Regions from separate parts of the Rossellomorea sp. LjRoot5 genome, predicted to be linked through region 3. Evidence: predicted binding sites of a transcription regulator. Region 3 holds the regulator's gene; each other region holds the start of a gene.
The links. The regulator LexA, encoded in region 3, represses DNA repair genes until DNA is damaged. The targets are predictions, from matches to a motif close to CGAACATATGTTCG.

Region 1: parE (DNA topoisomerase IV subunit B) is a predicted target of LexA. The motif match lies at 2,535-2,548, and genes of this name have one in related genera.
Region 2: ACSQ2E_RS11175 (YolD-like family protein) is a predicted target of LexA. The motif match lies at 3,482-3,495, and genes of this name have one in related genera.

Annotation. Positions count from the first base shown of each region.
Region 1 is NZ_CAXUQN020000001.1:2,236,778-2,242,376, forward strand. It holds gene parC (DNA topoisomerase IV subunit A) at 1-474, opposite strand, end outside; gene parE (DNA topoisomerase IV subunit B) at 478-2,448, opposite strand; gene ACSQ2E_RS11520 (CoA-binding protein) at 2,738-3,145, opposite strand; gene ACSQ2E_RS11525 (glycine betaine ABC transporter substrate-binding protein) at 3,349-4,248, opposite strand; gene ACSQ2E_RS11530 (ABC transporter permease) at 4,273-4,929, opposite strand; gene ACSQ2E_RS11535 (ABC transporter ATP-binding protein) at 4,926-5,599, opposite strand, start outside.
Region 2 is NZ_CAXUQN020000001.1:2,168,605-2,174,203, reverse strand. It holds gene ACSQ2E_RS11205 (WYL domain-containing protein) at 1-452, opposite strand, end outside; gene ACSQ2E_RS11200 (sigma factor-like helix-turn-helix DNA-binding protein) at 614-883, opposite strand; gene ACSQ2E_RS11195 (hypothetical protein) at 1,206-1,574, opposite strand; gene ACSQ2E_RS11190 (hypothetical protein) at 1,636-1,884, opposite strand; gene ACSQ2E_RS11185 (SHOCT domain-containing protein) at 1,942-2,787, opposite strand; gene ACSQ2E_RS11180 (hypothetical protein) at 2,871-3,125, opposite strand; gene ACSQ2E_RS11175 (YolD-like family protein) at 3,118-3,456, opposite strand; gene ACSQ2E_RS11170 (hypothetical protein) at 3,566-3,811, opposite strand; gene ACSQ2E_RS11165 (DUF4145 domain-containing protein) at 3,861-4,604, opposite strand; gene ACSQ2E_RS11160 (hypothetical protein) at 5,064-5,459, shown strand.
Region 3 is NZ_CAXUQN020000001.1:2,512,331-2,517,929, reverse strand. It holds gene ACSQ2E_RS12995 (aminotransferase class I/II-fold pyridoxal phosphate-dependent enzyme) at 1-416, shown strand, start outside; gene ACSQ2E_RS12990 (MerR family transcriptional regulator) at 565-981, shown strand; gene glnA (type I glutamate--ammonia ligase) at 1,019-2,353, shown strand; gene lexA (transcriptional repressor LexA) at 2,569-3,189, opposite strand; gene yneA (cell division suppressor protein YneA) at 3,343-3,669, shown strand; gene ACSQ2E_RS12970 (YneB family resolvase-like protein) at 3,681-4,331, shown strand; gene ACSQ2E_RS12965 (DUF896 domain-containing protein) at 4,436-4,669, shown strand; gene tkt (transketolase) at 4,857-5,599, shown strand, end outside.

The DNA of each region.
Region 1 (5,599 bases), 280 kb from region 3:
TAATACAGTCGGTTCACTTGATGTGTCATCGAAGTTCGGAACAAACTCCACGGTTTTTTTATCGATATCACGAAGAAGTTCCATGGATATCGCAGAAAGACGGGCTTCAGTATAACGCATGGCAGCAGGCGGATCTCCATCGACACTACCGTTGTTACCGTGCATTTCAACCAGGTAGTTGCGGACCTTCCACGTTTGACTCATACGTACCATGGCATCATACACAGATGTATCACCATGGGGATGATAATTACCAATGACATTACCGACGGTTTTTGCCGATTTCCGGAATCCTTTTTCCTGAGTGTTGCCATCCACATACATGGCGTATAGAATACGCCGTTGTACAGGTTTCAAACCATCACGTGCATCCGGTAATGCCCGCTCCTGGATGATGTATTTACTATAACGTCCAAATCGGTCACCAAGCACCTCTTCCAGAGGTAAATCCTGATATCGTTCTACAGTTGTCATCTATTACCCCTCCTCTGGCAACGTAATGTTTTCGTTTTCGAGAATGCTTCCGTCTTCTTCTAATCCAAAGGCTACATTGCTTTCAATCCATTTACGCCGCGGTTCTACTTTGTCACCCATTAGTGTGGTAACCCGGCGTTCGGCTCGTGCAGCGTCATCAATGCGTACCCGGATCAATGCGCGTGTTTCAGGATCCATCGTCGTCTCCCAAAGTTGATCGGCGTTCATCTCTCCAAGACCTTTGTAACGCTGAATCATATATCCTTTCCCCACTTTGGAGATGGCCCCTTGAAGCTCATCATCGGTCCATGCATATTCAAGTTTCTGCTTCTTTCCAGTCCCCTTGCTGACTTTGTACAGTGGTGGAAGTGCAATATACACCTTTCCCGCTTCTAACAAGGGTTTCATATATCGGTAAAAGAATGTCAGTAAGAGAACCTGGATATGGGCTCCATCCGTGTCAGCATCAGTCATGATGACAATTTTGTCATAATTGATGTCGCCCACATTGAATTCAGGACCGACTCCGCCGCCTATGGCATGAATGATCGTATTGATTTCTTCGTTTTTGAAGATGTCCTGAAGTTTGGCTTTTTCCGTATTGATGACTTTCCCCCGAAGTGGAAGAATCGCCTGGAATTTTCGGTCACGTCCTTGCTTCGCAGAACCTCCTGCTGAATCTCCTTCCACCAGATAAAGCTCGTTACGCTGAGGGTTTCTTGATTGAGCCGGTGTTAACTTACCGGATAGAACGGTTTCAGAACGCTTACGCTTCTTTCCATTACGTGCATCTTCTCTTGCTTTACGTGCGGCTTCACGGGCCTGGGCCGCTTTAATGGATTTCTTGATAAGAAGGGAACTCGTATCAGGATTTTCTTCTAAGAAATAGAGAAGATGTTCTGATACGACAGCATCAACGGCTGATCGTGCTTCGCTTGTCCCGAGTTTCCCTTTTGTTTGCCCTTCGAATTGAAGAAGATGTTCTGGTATACGTACAGAAACGATACTCGCCAGTCCTTCACGAATATCAGTCCCTTCAAGGTTTTTATCCCTGTCTTTTAGAATCCCCGCTTTACGGGCGTACTCATTAAAGACTCGGGTCATCGCCGTCTTCGCTCCGGCTTCATGTGTTCCGCCGTCTTTTGTACGTACATTATTTACGAAGGATAATATGTTTTCTGAGAATCCATCATTGAATTGAAAAGAAAATTCAACTTCAATGGTATGATGCTCTCCTTCAAAGAAGGCTACGTTATGAAGAACGTCTTTTTCTTCATTCAGATATTGAACAAATGCCTGGATACCGCTTTCGAAATGAAAGACTTCTTTCTGATCATGACGTTCATCGATGATTTCAATCTTTAACCCTTTAAGCAGGAATGCAGATTCTCTAAGACGCTCACAAATAGTTTCATAATTATAGGTGATATTACTGAAGATCTCAGGATCGGGTTTGAAATGGATACACGTTCCGGATTTTTTTGTTTTCCCAATCTTCTCCAAGGTGGTATCGGGCTTACCACCATTCGTGAAACGTTGTTCATATTTCATGCCATCCCGTTCAATTGTGACGATAAGCCATTCAGAGAGGGCGTTTACAACAGACGCCCCTACACCATGGAGTCCGCCGCTTGTTTTATAGCCGCCCTGGCCAAATTTCCCTCCAGCATGAAGTACGGTCAAGATGACCTCGGGAGTCGGCTTCCCCATTTTATGCATTCCTGTTGGCATCCCCCGGCCTTTGTCTTGAACTGAGATACTATTGTCTTTATGTATCGTAACGATAATCTCATTCCCGAAGCCTGCTAATGCTTCATCAACTGAGTTATCGACTATTTCGTATACTAAATGATGCAAACCTCTTGAATCGGTAGAGCCTATATACATACCAGGTCTCTTACGGACGGCTTCTAAGCCTTCTAATACTTGTATGGCATCATCATTGTAATCCATGGTCTTATTCTGGTTGGCCACGAACATTCCCCTTTCAAAACTTCTCTAACCGTATTAGCGTGGTTTTGTAAACTATTATCGGTTATGTCTCTATTAACTATAACACAAGAACATCTGTTCGTTTACCTGTTTTGAGCATTCTTTAAGGTAAACCACTATTGCTTATTGTAGCGTTTTATTTGATTTTCGCAAATGGAATTTCCGTGAACCTCTTAAAATATGCCCTTTTGTCCCCAGGATTATTCCAATTGTCAACGTGAGGTCTGGACGAAAAAAACAAGCGGTCAGAGCCGCTTGTTACGAGTGAGAATTATTTGGTTAAAGCATGTTCAACCTTAATACAGCGATCCATAATGACTGTATACCCACGTTCCTTTAAAAAGCGATAAGCCTCTTCGTTCATTACACCAAGTTGTGCCCAAAATACGTTTGAATCGATTTGATCAAATTCTTCCGCAATTTGAGGTAAAAATTCTGAGCGGCGAAATACATTGACGATATCAATAGGACCTTCTATCTCCTGCAGGGAGGATACAGCCTTTACCCCTAATGCCGACTCGATGGCAGGGTTTACAGGGATGATCTCATATCCCTGGTCCTGCATGGCCTTAGACACCATATAGGATGTCCGTTCAGGGTTATCACTTAACCCAATCACTGCAATGCGTTTAGATTGTTTCAGAATGTTTCCGATTTCTTGTCGTGATGGATTTTCCATGGTTGTTTCCCACTCCTTTATTGATCCTTAACGAGAAAGTCTCGAACTGTTTCTTAAGTCCTATTCTTCTTTTATACCATATTTCCCTTTAATTTTTCAAAATTTCCTAAAATTATCTAAATAAAAGGAAGTGTCAAAAGGGAAGTGAGAATGCGTTTTTGTATTCCGCTGCACCTCCCTCTCCGTTGACACTCCCGTTATAGTTACTGTTTGATCAGCCCTTTGGATATAAGGAATTCCCGTGCGACATCTTTGGGATCTTGTTTATCCATATCTACTTTTGCATTCAATTCGCTCATTTCCTCTTCCGAGATTTTGCCTGCTAATTCATTCAACACTTTCTTTACTTCAGGATGCTCTTTCAGTACTTCTTGACGGATAACCGGTGCAGCATCGTAAGGTGGGAAGAATCCTTTATCATCCTTTGTCGTCTTTAAATTGTAACGCTGGATCCGACCATCTGTTGTAAAAGCAGGAATAATGTCTACATCACCGTTCTTAACCGCTTCATACATAATGTTCGGGTCAAAGCTTTTCTTTTCTTTGAATTTGAATCCATATGCTTCACTGAAGGCATCGTATCCGTCCCCTTCCCGTTCATAGAACTGATGGGGTGCACCGAAACTCAAGTCTTTGGATAGTGGCACGATATCTGAGAAGGTTTTTGCATCAAAGTCCTGATCTTCGGTATAGGCAAGCGTATACGTATTTTCAAATCCAAGTGGCTTCAACCAGGTGACATCGAACTTCTTCTCATAACCTTTACGCACTTGTGAAAGGATTTCATCTGCTGAAGCTCCTTCTTTTGCTTGTTCTTTCAAGACCGCTTCAAGACCTGTACCTGTATATTCCACATAGACATCAATGTCGCCTTTTTCAAGAGCTGGGGTGAGGATCGATACTTCCCCTAAACCTTCCTCGACTTTTACATCAAGGTCTGTCTTTTCTTTTAAGAGTTCAGCCATCATTTGTGTAAGGATGAATTGCTCCGTCCACATCTTTCCTGACACGGTGATGGTATTTTTATCCCCGCCATTTCCGCACCCTGCGATGAGGATGGATAATACAGTGAGTATGATAAATCCTTGTAATTTCTTTTTCATTCTTACTCTCCTTTGGAATTTGCTTTATTTTCTTGCTTTCAGTCCTTTAGGTGTGGTCATTTTCTCCAGGATCTTTAATATGAAATCAAAACTTAATGCGAGTAATGCTGAAGGAATGGCACCTGCAAGGACCAGTGCATTATTCCATGTGGATAGTCCGCGGTAGATAAGATCACCAAGTCCTCCTGCTCCTACAAAGGTGGCAAGTGTGGCCACACCAACTGTCAGCACTGTAGCGGTCCGGATCCCTGCCATGATAAACGGCAGGGCCAATGGAAGCTCCACTTTAAATAATAGCTGGGAGTTGGTCATCCCCATGCCTCTTCCTGCCTCGATGACGCCTTCGTCCACTCCGATTATACCTGTGTAAGTGTTCCTTAGAATCGGAAGCAGTGCGTATACCGTCAGGGCAATGATAGCCGTAATACTGCCGGTTCCTAAAAGGGGAATAAGAAATCCGAATAGGGCCAGACTTGGTATCGTTTGGAAGACGGCTGTGATCCCGATGAAAAATTCGGCTGATTGCTTCTTCCGTGATATGTAAATGCCTAAAGGAAGGGAAATCGCAATCGCAATGAAAATCGATACAAAAGATAAATAAAGATGTTCAAATAATCCTGTTAATATGGCATCGGACCGGTTTGATATGGTTTGGACGAACAGGATGGAAAATGCATTCATACAGAACCCGCCTCCTTATTTCCTTCTGAGGCCACAGTTTTAAGAATATCACTTGATGTGACGATCCCGATCTTCCTGTCGTCTTTTGTCACCATAAGATAAGGTTTACCGGATGACAGGAGCATGCTCGCCGCCACGTGGATGGATGCATCAAATGGGATCAAGGAGTATTCCGGTTCCTCAAGCAGGTTGTGAAAATTGGTTTCATCGTCTCTCATGATGTCTGATACCTGCTTGTGCCGCCTATGAACGTTCAATCGGTTTTCACCGATGAAGGCACGGACAAATTCATTGGCTGGTTCTGATAGAAGGTCAGCAGGGGCTGCAATCTGTTCGATTTTACCATCGCGCATGACAGCAATCACATCCGCGATCTTTAACGCTTCATCAATGTCATGAGTGACAAACACAATGGTCTTATGTATCGAATTTTGGATGCTTTTCAGCTCATCCTGAAGCTGTTCCCTGCTAATCGGATCCAGGGCGCTGAATGGTTCATCCATCAGAATGATCGGTGGTTCCGCTGCAAGGGCGCGTATCACCCCGACCCGCTGCTGTTGTCCTCCGCTCAATTCGAGGGGATACCTTTTCTTGTATACGTCCGGTTCCAGTCCTACCAGATTGAGGAGCTCATCGACGCGTCCCTCATATTTTTCCTTCTTCCATCCCT
Region 2 (5,599 bases), 340 kb from region 3:
TGTAAATTTAATTCTGTTAGTACCCGTTCTTCTAATGGGCTTCTACAAGTTCCTGGTTTATTCATTTTAGAGAGCTTAATTTGTTTAGGATAATCCCTCTTACTCTCCATATCTTTTAACTTGAAACCTAAAGATAACAGTTCCTCCCCTTTGTCACTTGGCCATTTAAGGAATTCTATATTTCCATTCTCAAAACTAGAAAGATCTAAATCAGTTATAGGATATGGTGATAAGTCCCATTTCTCATTCAATTGTTTTCTTGAAGAAATTCGTGAAAGCTTAAAAATGCGTTGCTCCTTTCTTTGATGGCAAAACCCTGCAACATAAAGACTCTTATATTTAAAGTTATAAAATGAGAAAAGATAATAGGGTTCAATAATTCTTTCTAGGTCATTATAAATAATTCTAATTTTCCTATTTTCATTAATTACTTTTATAAAGGCATTTTTCATATTACCCTCCAGTCGGTACCTGTAAGAAAAATAATTGCATATCGGAGCTTTATAAAAAGATTATAATAATTTCCTGATGGAATCTGCATTTTTTTCACCAATTATTATTATGTTGTATACACATAATCGATGTTATAGGTTCTTCCTCAATACTTGGCTAATTAAAACTTAGTATTTACACTTAGAAATTCCACCAGTTTTCTTTCACTCTTATGAATTAATTGTCTTACCCTTTCAGGAGTGACCTCAATTATCTCAGCGACTTCCCTTAATTTTAGTGGAGTTCCATTTACACCATAAACCGAATCTAATACTATTTGCTCTCTTACAGGTAACACATATTTATTTTGCAAATAAACATTTATAAATCTCTTGTACTCTTCTGATTCGTTGTTATGTAGTATTGTGTAATATCTTTTCGAGGAACACATCTTTTCAGAATTTCTCATATAAATAAAATATAAAATATCTTCTTTTGTAATTTCCAGCTTAGTAGCACTCCTTCAGAAAATAAAATCTTGTAATACATACTTCGACATTTAATTAAAATTAACCTACATAATATGTAAAAAAGTGGCTACTAAGTTTCCTATTACCACTTTTTAAATTTGATCTATTTACTTTTTATTGCAACACAATTGGCTCTAAGTTCAATTATGTCTAAGGTTGCTACTTCCCAAATTTCTGATGAATCTAGATTGTCATAGTCAATTATTAGAGTATAACGAAAGCAAATTATCTTTCCCAAGTCGATTAGGTTGAAACATAGTTACACCTCCTAGTCACAAAACAACATAAATAAGTTGATTCATTTTGTATTTGGTCATCATCTTTAAGTAACCGTATCTTCCTATCCAATTGATCAATACGAGCCATAAGGGAATCTGCAAAATCACTGACAGTCATATCATCCAATTTGTAGGATTTTAAATTGGATGGATTGTTAGCAATGGATTCAAGTATTGATAACGCTGAGCAATAAATATTCTTCTTATTTACGGCAGATTGTGGGTTGTATTCGTCAAATGGCTGCAAGTTGTTTTCTTGAAGGTAAACAGTTAATTCATCTTGTGATAACTGAATACCTTTAGTTTCTAATTCAAGTCGTTGTAAGTTGTTCATTTGTTCATCTCCTTTGCAAAATAAAAACACCCTCAAGTTAATGAGCGTGTTTGATGATCGTTTATCTGTAAATATGTGTTGGAAAATCATTTAATACTAAGTAGTTTCCACATGATTTACAATCAATTCTTATTTCTTCGATTTCAGCAGTTACTTCATCTATTTCATCCACACTAGTATCATAATCCAATTCAATCTCGGACACCCTAAAATGATCTTCGATTTCACTTAGATTAGCGTGCTGACCTCGGGTAGTTGGTTGTAGTTCAACTATCGTATTACAATCTTCACAAATAACCTGAACCTTCATTTACTGATCACCTCCCTTCATCCTACTACTTTCGACACGAAGGGAGATATTTCCTTTTCATGACAACAATTTTTGTTTCTGCTGATTAAATTCTTCTTCAGTTAGAATACCTTCTTTAAATAGTTCTGAAAGTTTTCTAATTTCATCTAGGTTTGTCGTAGTGGATTGATTCATTACTCCATCTTTTTTATCTGCATGATTTATTAAATAGCTTATGAGATTGTGCCAATGAGTTACATTTTTGTTTGCCAATTTGTAAACTGACATATCTTTTTTTACACTATTTTCAAGAGACATGAACGTAATTCTATAAAAGGACTTCTTGGTGTCATTGACCACCACTTGCAATTGAATCTTTTTAACTTCTTGAGAAGAACTTTGAGACCCACTTAAACCACCAATTACTGCTCCTACCCCACCAGCAAGAACACCACCAAGTAATGCTCCACCTAGTTGACTTCTCCTTGATGTTGTAGTGATAGTTGCTCCATCTTCTAATATCTCTGATTGGAGTATTTCATTATAATTAAATACTTTATGATCATATTCATATTTGCTAAATGTAGTTGAAAGTTCCATATAGTTCTCGTGCTTATTTTCTATGATACAGAATTGCTTAGTTTGTTCATCAATCGCAATCAAGGATTCCATATTTGGCGAATAAAACTCTTGAGAGATATTGAAGTTCTCTAAACCTAATAAAATCTCTTTTATTTTCTGCTTCTGTTCATTTGCTACGTTTATCTTTCTTTTACTGTCTGCCCATAACCCGCCAAAACAACTCCCAGCGACACCTATAATACAGAACCAAATTAAACCACTGCTTATTTCTCCACTACTTGCAACTGAAAACAAAATAATTGCAAAAAATATTGCCCCAAGACACCCCACACCTAGAGCCATACAAAACCCCTCCAATTTTTAGATAGTAATATTTTACCACCTGAAAGAATGAAAGAGATCATATTTTTGGAAAATTTTAAAAATTATTTTAGTTCTATTTCAATTTGAAGTGAATCAACAAATTCACCGTCTTTTAAATTAAGTATGTACTCGTAGTCGTACAGGCGACCTCTGATAACTTTATCACCGTTGTCATCAAATAAAACATTGATCATACCCTTTTGTCTAACCATTTCCAGTAAAGGGAGAACGTTAAGATATTCTTTACTGAACAATATTTCTGGAAAGTCTCTTTTAACAAATGAAACCAACATTATTATCCCTCCTGATTTAATCATTGACCTCAACACCTATAATTTCATCAAAAGGAATCCTTTGTATGTACACTTCTTTAGTTTGTATATAGATACATTTCTTATATTTATCTAATCTGTTTATTCGTCCAACGAAGTCATCAATAAATCCTTCTCTCCAAACTTTCACATTCACAAAGTAAGCAAATTCCATTGCATAATGAATTTTGTTTTCAAATTCTTCAATTTGATAATTGTCAATTAGTGGCTTTTTCTGATAGTTCTGTTCTACTTCTAAATTTTTCAGCATTTGCGTATGTTCAGGCATAAAGTGAGCAGGCAGCCATTTAATCTTTCCTCTATCTATTAATGACATTTTTATTCCCTCCTTACTTTATTATAGAACATTTGTTCGCATTTTAAATATAAAAATAATAAAGAACAAGAATTTCCTCTCACCCTATACTATTTATACTTCTCAATATTTAATGTAATGGCACTTTTTTGAATAACAAGTTATATCTTTTAGTAACTTTATTGGACTTCGGACTTACTAAGACAGTTTTGTAATGGTAGTAGTTTATAAAGCATTCCACTTCACGATCAAACTGAGCCACTGATTGACCGATTACATTATCTAAAAACATTTGACCTTCTTCTCTTGAAAATTTTCTTGGCTCATCCTCAAGCAGTTCCCCAGTATCCCAACAAATAAAGTTTAATATATACAAAGAAACACCTCCTAATTACCTAATTCGACAATTGGAAGGTGTTTCCTTTTTATTCATCTGACTTTTCATCTTTTAAGAGTTTATGATTTTTCAATTCATAAATGTCATATAAAACCTTTTCAGTAATATCAAGGATTGAAATCATAGTATAGTAACTAGGGGTTTCCATTCTATGGACAGCATCATTTCCAAACTTAACTACCTTTTGAAGAATTAATGCTTGTGGAAAAATAATTAAATTTCTATCATACAGTTCAAATATCCTTCCACCTAAACTATCATGTTTTCTAATAATATCCTCTTCATCTGGAATTTTCGATCCATCTGGACGATACAAGTAACCTTTTTTGATTTTTAATTGAACACAGATACCTTCTATTAAAGTACGTAATCCAGCAGCACATAGAATATCATGTCCCATTTTTAAAGATTCAACAATTTGATTATATAGATTTTGAATGCTTTCAGGTGCATTTCTGAAGTCTTTTTTCTTTATTTTAAACATTTTGTCAAATAATTTACTTTCAACACTTTCTTTCTTTGGTTCTTCAGGATAAACAGTAAAGTCATCTACCCAAGCCCTCTGCCCATCTACATAATCCCATATGTCTTCATCACCATATTGATAAACAAAGCAAATGTTCTCACAGCCCATACATTGAACAATATGATACTCAGCATGCCAATGGAAATCATCTGTGCTGTTGCTTTCTTGAGAATAGGTAAGAAGAATATGGTGATTAGTTTTTTGTTTACATTTCGAACAGTAGACCTTTTCCCCAAGTTTTTTCAAGATACACACCCCTGTTAAAATTATTCCTGTATAAGTCTACCATTATTTTCTTGAGTGTGTAAAATGACATGCTAGGCGACTATTTTGATTACTTAGGGGTATCTTATCGGCTAATAATCTCACCGACTTCCTTTATTTTAGTGAAGTTCTCTTTACAACATAAACAGTATCTAATACTATATGCTCTCTTACAGGTAACATTTATTTACTTTTTAGATGATCATTTATAAACCTCTTGTACTATTCTCCTTCTTTGATATGTAGTGATTGGATCAAGGAGCTACTGAAATTAAAAAGGCGTATGAATCTGCTGAAAGGATAACTTGTTTTTCGGTAATAAGGTAATAGATTAAAAAATATATTTTATAAACTCAAAGTAATACCTCCAAATCGATATAATTATATAGTATAATAGAAATGGTATAATTTACATTTTTTGAAATATTTAGAGGTGAGATAATGAAGTATGATTTAAATACAATAAGAAAGATTACAGAGGAAAATTTATCTATTGTTCAAGTTGGCGAAATTTCAGCTGATTTACTTGGTACTCAATTAACGATGAAGGATGTTATTGTTACAATAGCACAAGAAGAAGTTTACTTTACATCAGAAATATTTGTTCACGATGGTCCAGGGGTGGATATGGATAATTTTTATCCAATAATGATGCATGAAACTACAAAAGAAACAATGATTGACTACGATTCACCGATAACATTTAAACCCAATATGAGATGGCCATTAGGTTTAGCCGTTCTTATTTATTTACACGACAATGCAAAAGGCATAAGACAAAATGCATTTTTGCAAAACTATAAAACAAAAACAATTGAGGTAGCTAATCAATCTTAATATTATTAATAAATATGAAAAGCGGTAATGAATCCAATATGATGGTTCTTTACCGCTTTTTCATTACGAAAATATCTTTGAAGTGACATTAATCTAAGTCAATATCTCTAATATTATAATTAGAGATTATTTTGCTTGAA
Region 3 (5,599 bases):
TAGCTCCTCACGTGGTGGCGCAATCATTAAAAGGAGCGGTTTTTACTTCGGCTCTGCTGACCGAGATTGGTATGAATACGGATCCTTCACCTCATGCCAGGCGCACGGATTTAATTCAATCGGTACAATTTGATGACAGGGAAAAGATGATCGCTTTCTGTCAGGCAATCCAATCAGCCTCACCGATCAATTCTCACTTCACGCCGTATCCGAACTATATGCCGGGCTATGAGGATGATGTCATCATGGCCGCAGGAACGTTCATTCAGGGAGCGAGCATTGAATTATCGGCGGATGGACCTATAAGACCACCTTATATAGCTTATGTTCAAGGCGGGTTGACATACTCCCATGTGAAAATCGCCGTTTGCTCTGCGGTGGACAACTTAATTGAAAAAGGTTTAATCACCATATAAAAAGGATATAAAAGTAGTAATTGGATAGTCTAAAATAGACTATCCATTTCTTTTGATTACTTATGTAAGAAAAACTCACATTTGATTGACAGAACTCCTGACATTACATATAATGAATTCAAGATGGAAAACAGAAGGAGGAATCAAGATGAGCGGAAGTGAAATTCGTCGAACGATGGCATTATTTCCAATTAGTATTGTCATGCAGCTCACGGACTTAACAGCTCGTCAGATTCGATACTACGAAGAGCATCAACTGATAAACCCGGCACGGACCGAGGGGAATCGCCGGCTCTTTTCCTTGAATGACATTGATAAGTTATTAGAAGTAAAGGATCTGTTAGATCAAGGTATCAACATGGCAGGGATTAAGAAGATCTTTTCTGTATCCGGTCATAATGAAAGCAAAGTCGTATCTGACGTAAGTAATGAAAAGGAAGAAAAAGCAAGACAGGATCTATCTGACGACGAGCTGCGTAAATTACTTCGCAATGAATTGATCCATTCCGGTCGATTCAATCGATCATCTCTGCGTCAAGGAGATATGTCCCGCTTCTTTCATTAAATAAACCCTTTAATAAACTTGAGGAGGAATTACGTAAATGGCAAAGTATACTAAGGAAGATGTTGCAAGATTAGCGAATGAAGAAGGAGTTAAGTTCATTCGACTACAATTCACCGACATTTTAGGGACGATCAAGAACGTAGAAATCCCTCTAAGTCAGCTTGAAAAAGCATTAGATAACAAAATGATGTTCGATGGTTCTTCCATTGAAGGATTCGTCCGTATCGAAGAATCAGATATGTACCTCTTCCCGGATTTAGACACATGGTTAGTTTTCCCGTGGACAGCTGAAAAAGGTAAGGTAGCCCGTCTGATCTGTGATATTTACAATCCGGATGGCACTCCGTTCGAGGGAGACCCCCGTAATAACCTAAAACGCATTTTAGGTGAAATGGAGGAACTTGGGTTCACTGACTTCAATCTTGGGCCAGAGCCGGAATTCTTCCTCTTTAAATTAGATGTAAATGGCGAACCTACGTTAGAATTAAATGATAACGGTGGCTATTTTGACCTAGCCCCTACCGATTTAGGGGAGAACTGCCGTCGTGATATCGCTTTAGAACTTGAAGAGATGGGCTTTGAAATCGAAGCATCTCACCATGAAGTAGCTCCCGGACAACATGAGATCGATTTCAAATACGCCAATGCATTAAGAGCTTGTGATGATATTCAGACATTCAAACTGGTAGTAAAAACGATTGCCCGTAAACACGGTTTGCACGCTACATTCATGCCGAAACCATTATTCGGTGTAAATGGCTCAGGAATGCACTGTAATATGTCCTTGTTCAAAAATGGAGTGAACTCTTTCTTTGATGAAAAAGGTGACTTGCAACTAAGCGATACTGCCCGTCAATTCCTTGCTGGTATCATTAAGCATGCCACTGCATTTACAGCGATTACCAACCCGACTGTAAACTCATATAAGCGCTTAGTTCCAGGATACGAAGCACCTTGCTATGTTGCCTGGTCTGCGCGTAATCGTAGCCCGTTAATCCGTATCCCTGCTTCCCGTGGCCTGAGCACACGCGTTGAAGTCCGCAGTGTCGACCCAGCGGCAAATCCTTACCTTGCAATGGCTGTTTTACTTGCGGCAGGATTAGATGGAATTAAGAATAACCTACCGGCTCCTAAGCCAATTGACCGCAACATCTATGTAATGGACAAAAAAGAGCGTGAAGAAGCAGGTATCGTAGATCTTCCTGCAACATTATATGCAGCTCTTGAAACATTAAAAACAAGTGAAGTAATTGTTAAGTCCCTTGGGGAACACATATTCGAACATTTCGTGGAAGCGAAAGAAATCGAGTGGGATATGTTCCGTACACAAGTACATCCTTGGGAACGTGAACAGTACATTCAAATGTATTAATTACCAGGAACCCTCAACGATATATCTTTGAGGGTTTTTTACACAAAGTTCAGGCTGTATTCATAGGGGGGAAGAAGGGAATCAGGGAAGGAAACGATATCAAAAAAAGCCTGGGGATGGAATGTTTCGACTTCCAACCTCAGGCTTTTTTTCATTATTATGATAACCGGCTGATAATAGTTTCTGGCATGCCCTAAGCATACCGAATGCCACTATCAATGAACTTGACGATACACTCCAACCACTTTACCTAAAATGGAGACGTTCCGTAAAATGATTGGTTCCATTGTTGAGTTCTCTGGCTGCAGACGCACATAATCCTTTTCTTTAAAGAAACGTTTGACCGTTGCTTCATCTTCATCGGTCATGGCAACGACGATATCTCCGTTGTTCGCTGTCTGCTGCTGGCGAACAATGACAAAATCCCCATCCAATATGCCGGCTTCGATCATACTGTCACCCATGATTTCAAGCATGAAGACCTGCTCATCCGAAGGGGCCATCCGCTCGGGCAGAGGGAAAAATTCTTCCACATTTTCAACAGCCGTTATCGGTTGACCTGCTGTGACTTTACCGATTAAAGGGACGTTTACTACACGTTGTCGCGGTATCGTATCTTCTTCAAGGTCCAGAATTTCTATCGCTCTCGGTTTAGTCGGATCACGACGGATCAGACCTTTACTTTCAAGCCTGGCTAAATGTCCGTGTACAGTGGAACTGGAAGCAAGACCGACAGCTTCCCCGATTTCACGTACGGAAGGGGGATACCCTTTTTCTCTGACTGCAACTTTAATATATTGTAGTATGTCCTGCTGTCTCTTCGACAATTTTGTCATGTTCACGCACCTCTATTATAGATCTTATGTTCCCATTATAGCATGTCACCACTATTGATACAAACATAAGTTCGAATTTTGTTGACACCAAACGAGTGTTCGTATTACAATGAAAACACAAAACAGAACAAACGTTCGTATGGGGGTAATTTTATGTTAACACATATTTGGAATCGATTCTCTTACATTATTATATTATTTGTTTTAGTCCTTTCAGCAGCTTGCTATTTATTAATCAATATGACTGATCAACCTTCCTTCCAAAGTATCACAGTAGAGGAGAGTGATACTCTTTGGACTATTGCCAAACAGTATAATGAAGAATATTCTATGACAGTGGAAGAATTTATCGCCTGGGTTGGCGAAGAGAACGAATTGACCTCTTTTACCATCAAACCTGGTGAATCACTTGTGTTACCTATTGAAAATCCAACAATATCATCTCAATCAGATTTCGAACTGGTCATGAACAAAGAATAGAGGGATAGAAGATGAAAGCAGTCATATACTGCAGAGTAAGTACTAAGAAAAACACACAGGAAACATCATTGGAACGGCAGGAAGAAGAACTGGTTAAATTGGCGAACGAACATCATTATGAAGTAAATGCGGTCATCAGGGATCAGGCGAGCGGATTTGAATTGGACCGTCCAGGTGTTTTGGAACTTTTGGACCTGGTCAGAGATAAATCAATTGAGGCTGTGCTTATCCAGGACGAGACAAGAATCGGCAGGGGAAATGCCAAGATCGCCCTTATTCACTGTCTGTTAAAAGAGGAAGTGAAAATCATCAGTCAGACTCATAGTGGAGAATTACACTTATCCGAATCCGATTCTATGGTCATCAACATTGTCAGTATGGTGGAGGAATATCAACGTAAACTTCATAACCTTAAAATTAAGCGGGGTATGAAGCGGGCTGTGGAAAATGGCTTTCAGCCTCATAAAAATTTAAAAAACAAAGGAAATGTGGAAGGAAGGGAACGCATTGAGGTGCCGGTCGAAGAAATCGTGCGATTAAGGAAAAATGAATTAACCTTCGCTGAGATTGCAGCTACTCTTAGGGGATTTGGATACGATGTATCCAAAGCTACGGTACATAGACGCTTCAAGGAATATATGGTGTCCCTTGATCATGCATAACCCTTGTTTTATACCCTTTATTCTAGTAACATGACGGTAATGTAATACACTGCTTTTAGAATGTTTTAGAGTTTGCAAACTATGCAATAAAGGAGTTTTTATAGATGCTTTCAAAATCAAAAATGAATAGAATCAACGAACTTGCCAAAAAGTCCAAAAGTAGCGGACTAACTGAGCAGGAAGCGAAAGAACAGACCAAACTTAGAAAAGAATATCTAGAAACGTTCCGTCAATCGATGAAAGGCACAATTGAAAATACAAGAATCTTTGATCCGGAAGGAAATGAAGTAACACCTAAAAAGATCCAAGATATACAGAATAAGAAAAAAATGCATTAATCAAAAAACTTCCAGGCCAATTTTGATAGGTCCTGGAAGTTTTTTGATTCATTTTCCTCCCTCATAAGATTTGAAGGGTTTTTATTTTCAACGATCATAAAGTCATGTTATCATTCAAGATAGTTGTATAAACTATCAAAGAAGATTAATATTAATAAGGTACATTAAAAGGAAGGATGTCTGACATATGTTTGATAAAACAGATCAATTAGCAATTAATACAATTCGTACATTATCAATCGATGCGATTGAAAAAGCAGGTTCCGGGCACCCGGGAATGCCTATGGGGGCAGCTCCAATGGCGTATGCACTTTGGACAAGGTTCATGAATCATAATCCTAAAAATCCAGAATGGTTCAACCGCGACCGTTTTGTCTTATCTGCGGGACACGGTTCGATGCTGTTGTACAGCCTACTCCATCTTTCTGGTTATGATGTTTCAATGGATGATCTTAAAAATTTCCGCCAATGGGGAAGTAAGACTCCAGGACATCCGGAGTACAAGCATACCTCTGGTGTAGAAGCAACGACTGGCCCGCTGGGACAGGGGATTGCAATGGCAGTTGGTATGGCATTAGCTGAAAGACATCTGGCCACTACATATAACAAAGACCAATATAATATGGTCGATCACTTTACATACTCCATTTGTGGAGATGGGGACTTAATGGAAGGTGTTTCCTCTGAAGCTGCTTCATTGGCAGCACATCTCAAATTAGGACGCCTTGTTGTTCTTTATGATTCCAATGATATTTCACTTGACGGAGAGTTGGATAAGTCATTCTCTGAGAGTGTTAAGGGACGATTTGAATCATACGGATGGCAGTATATTCGTGTTGAGGATGGAAATGATCTTGACGAAATTTCCAAAGCGATTGAAGAAGGTCAAGGGGATACATCCCGCCCGACAATGATTGAAGTTAAGACAGT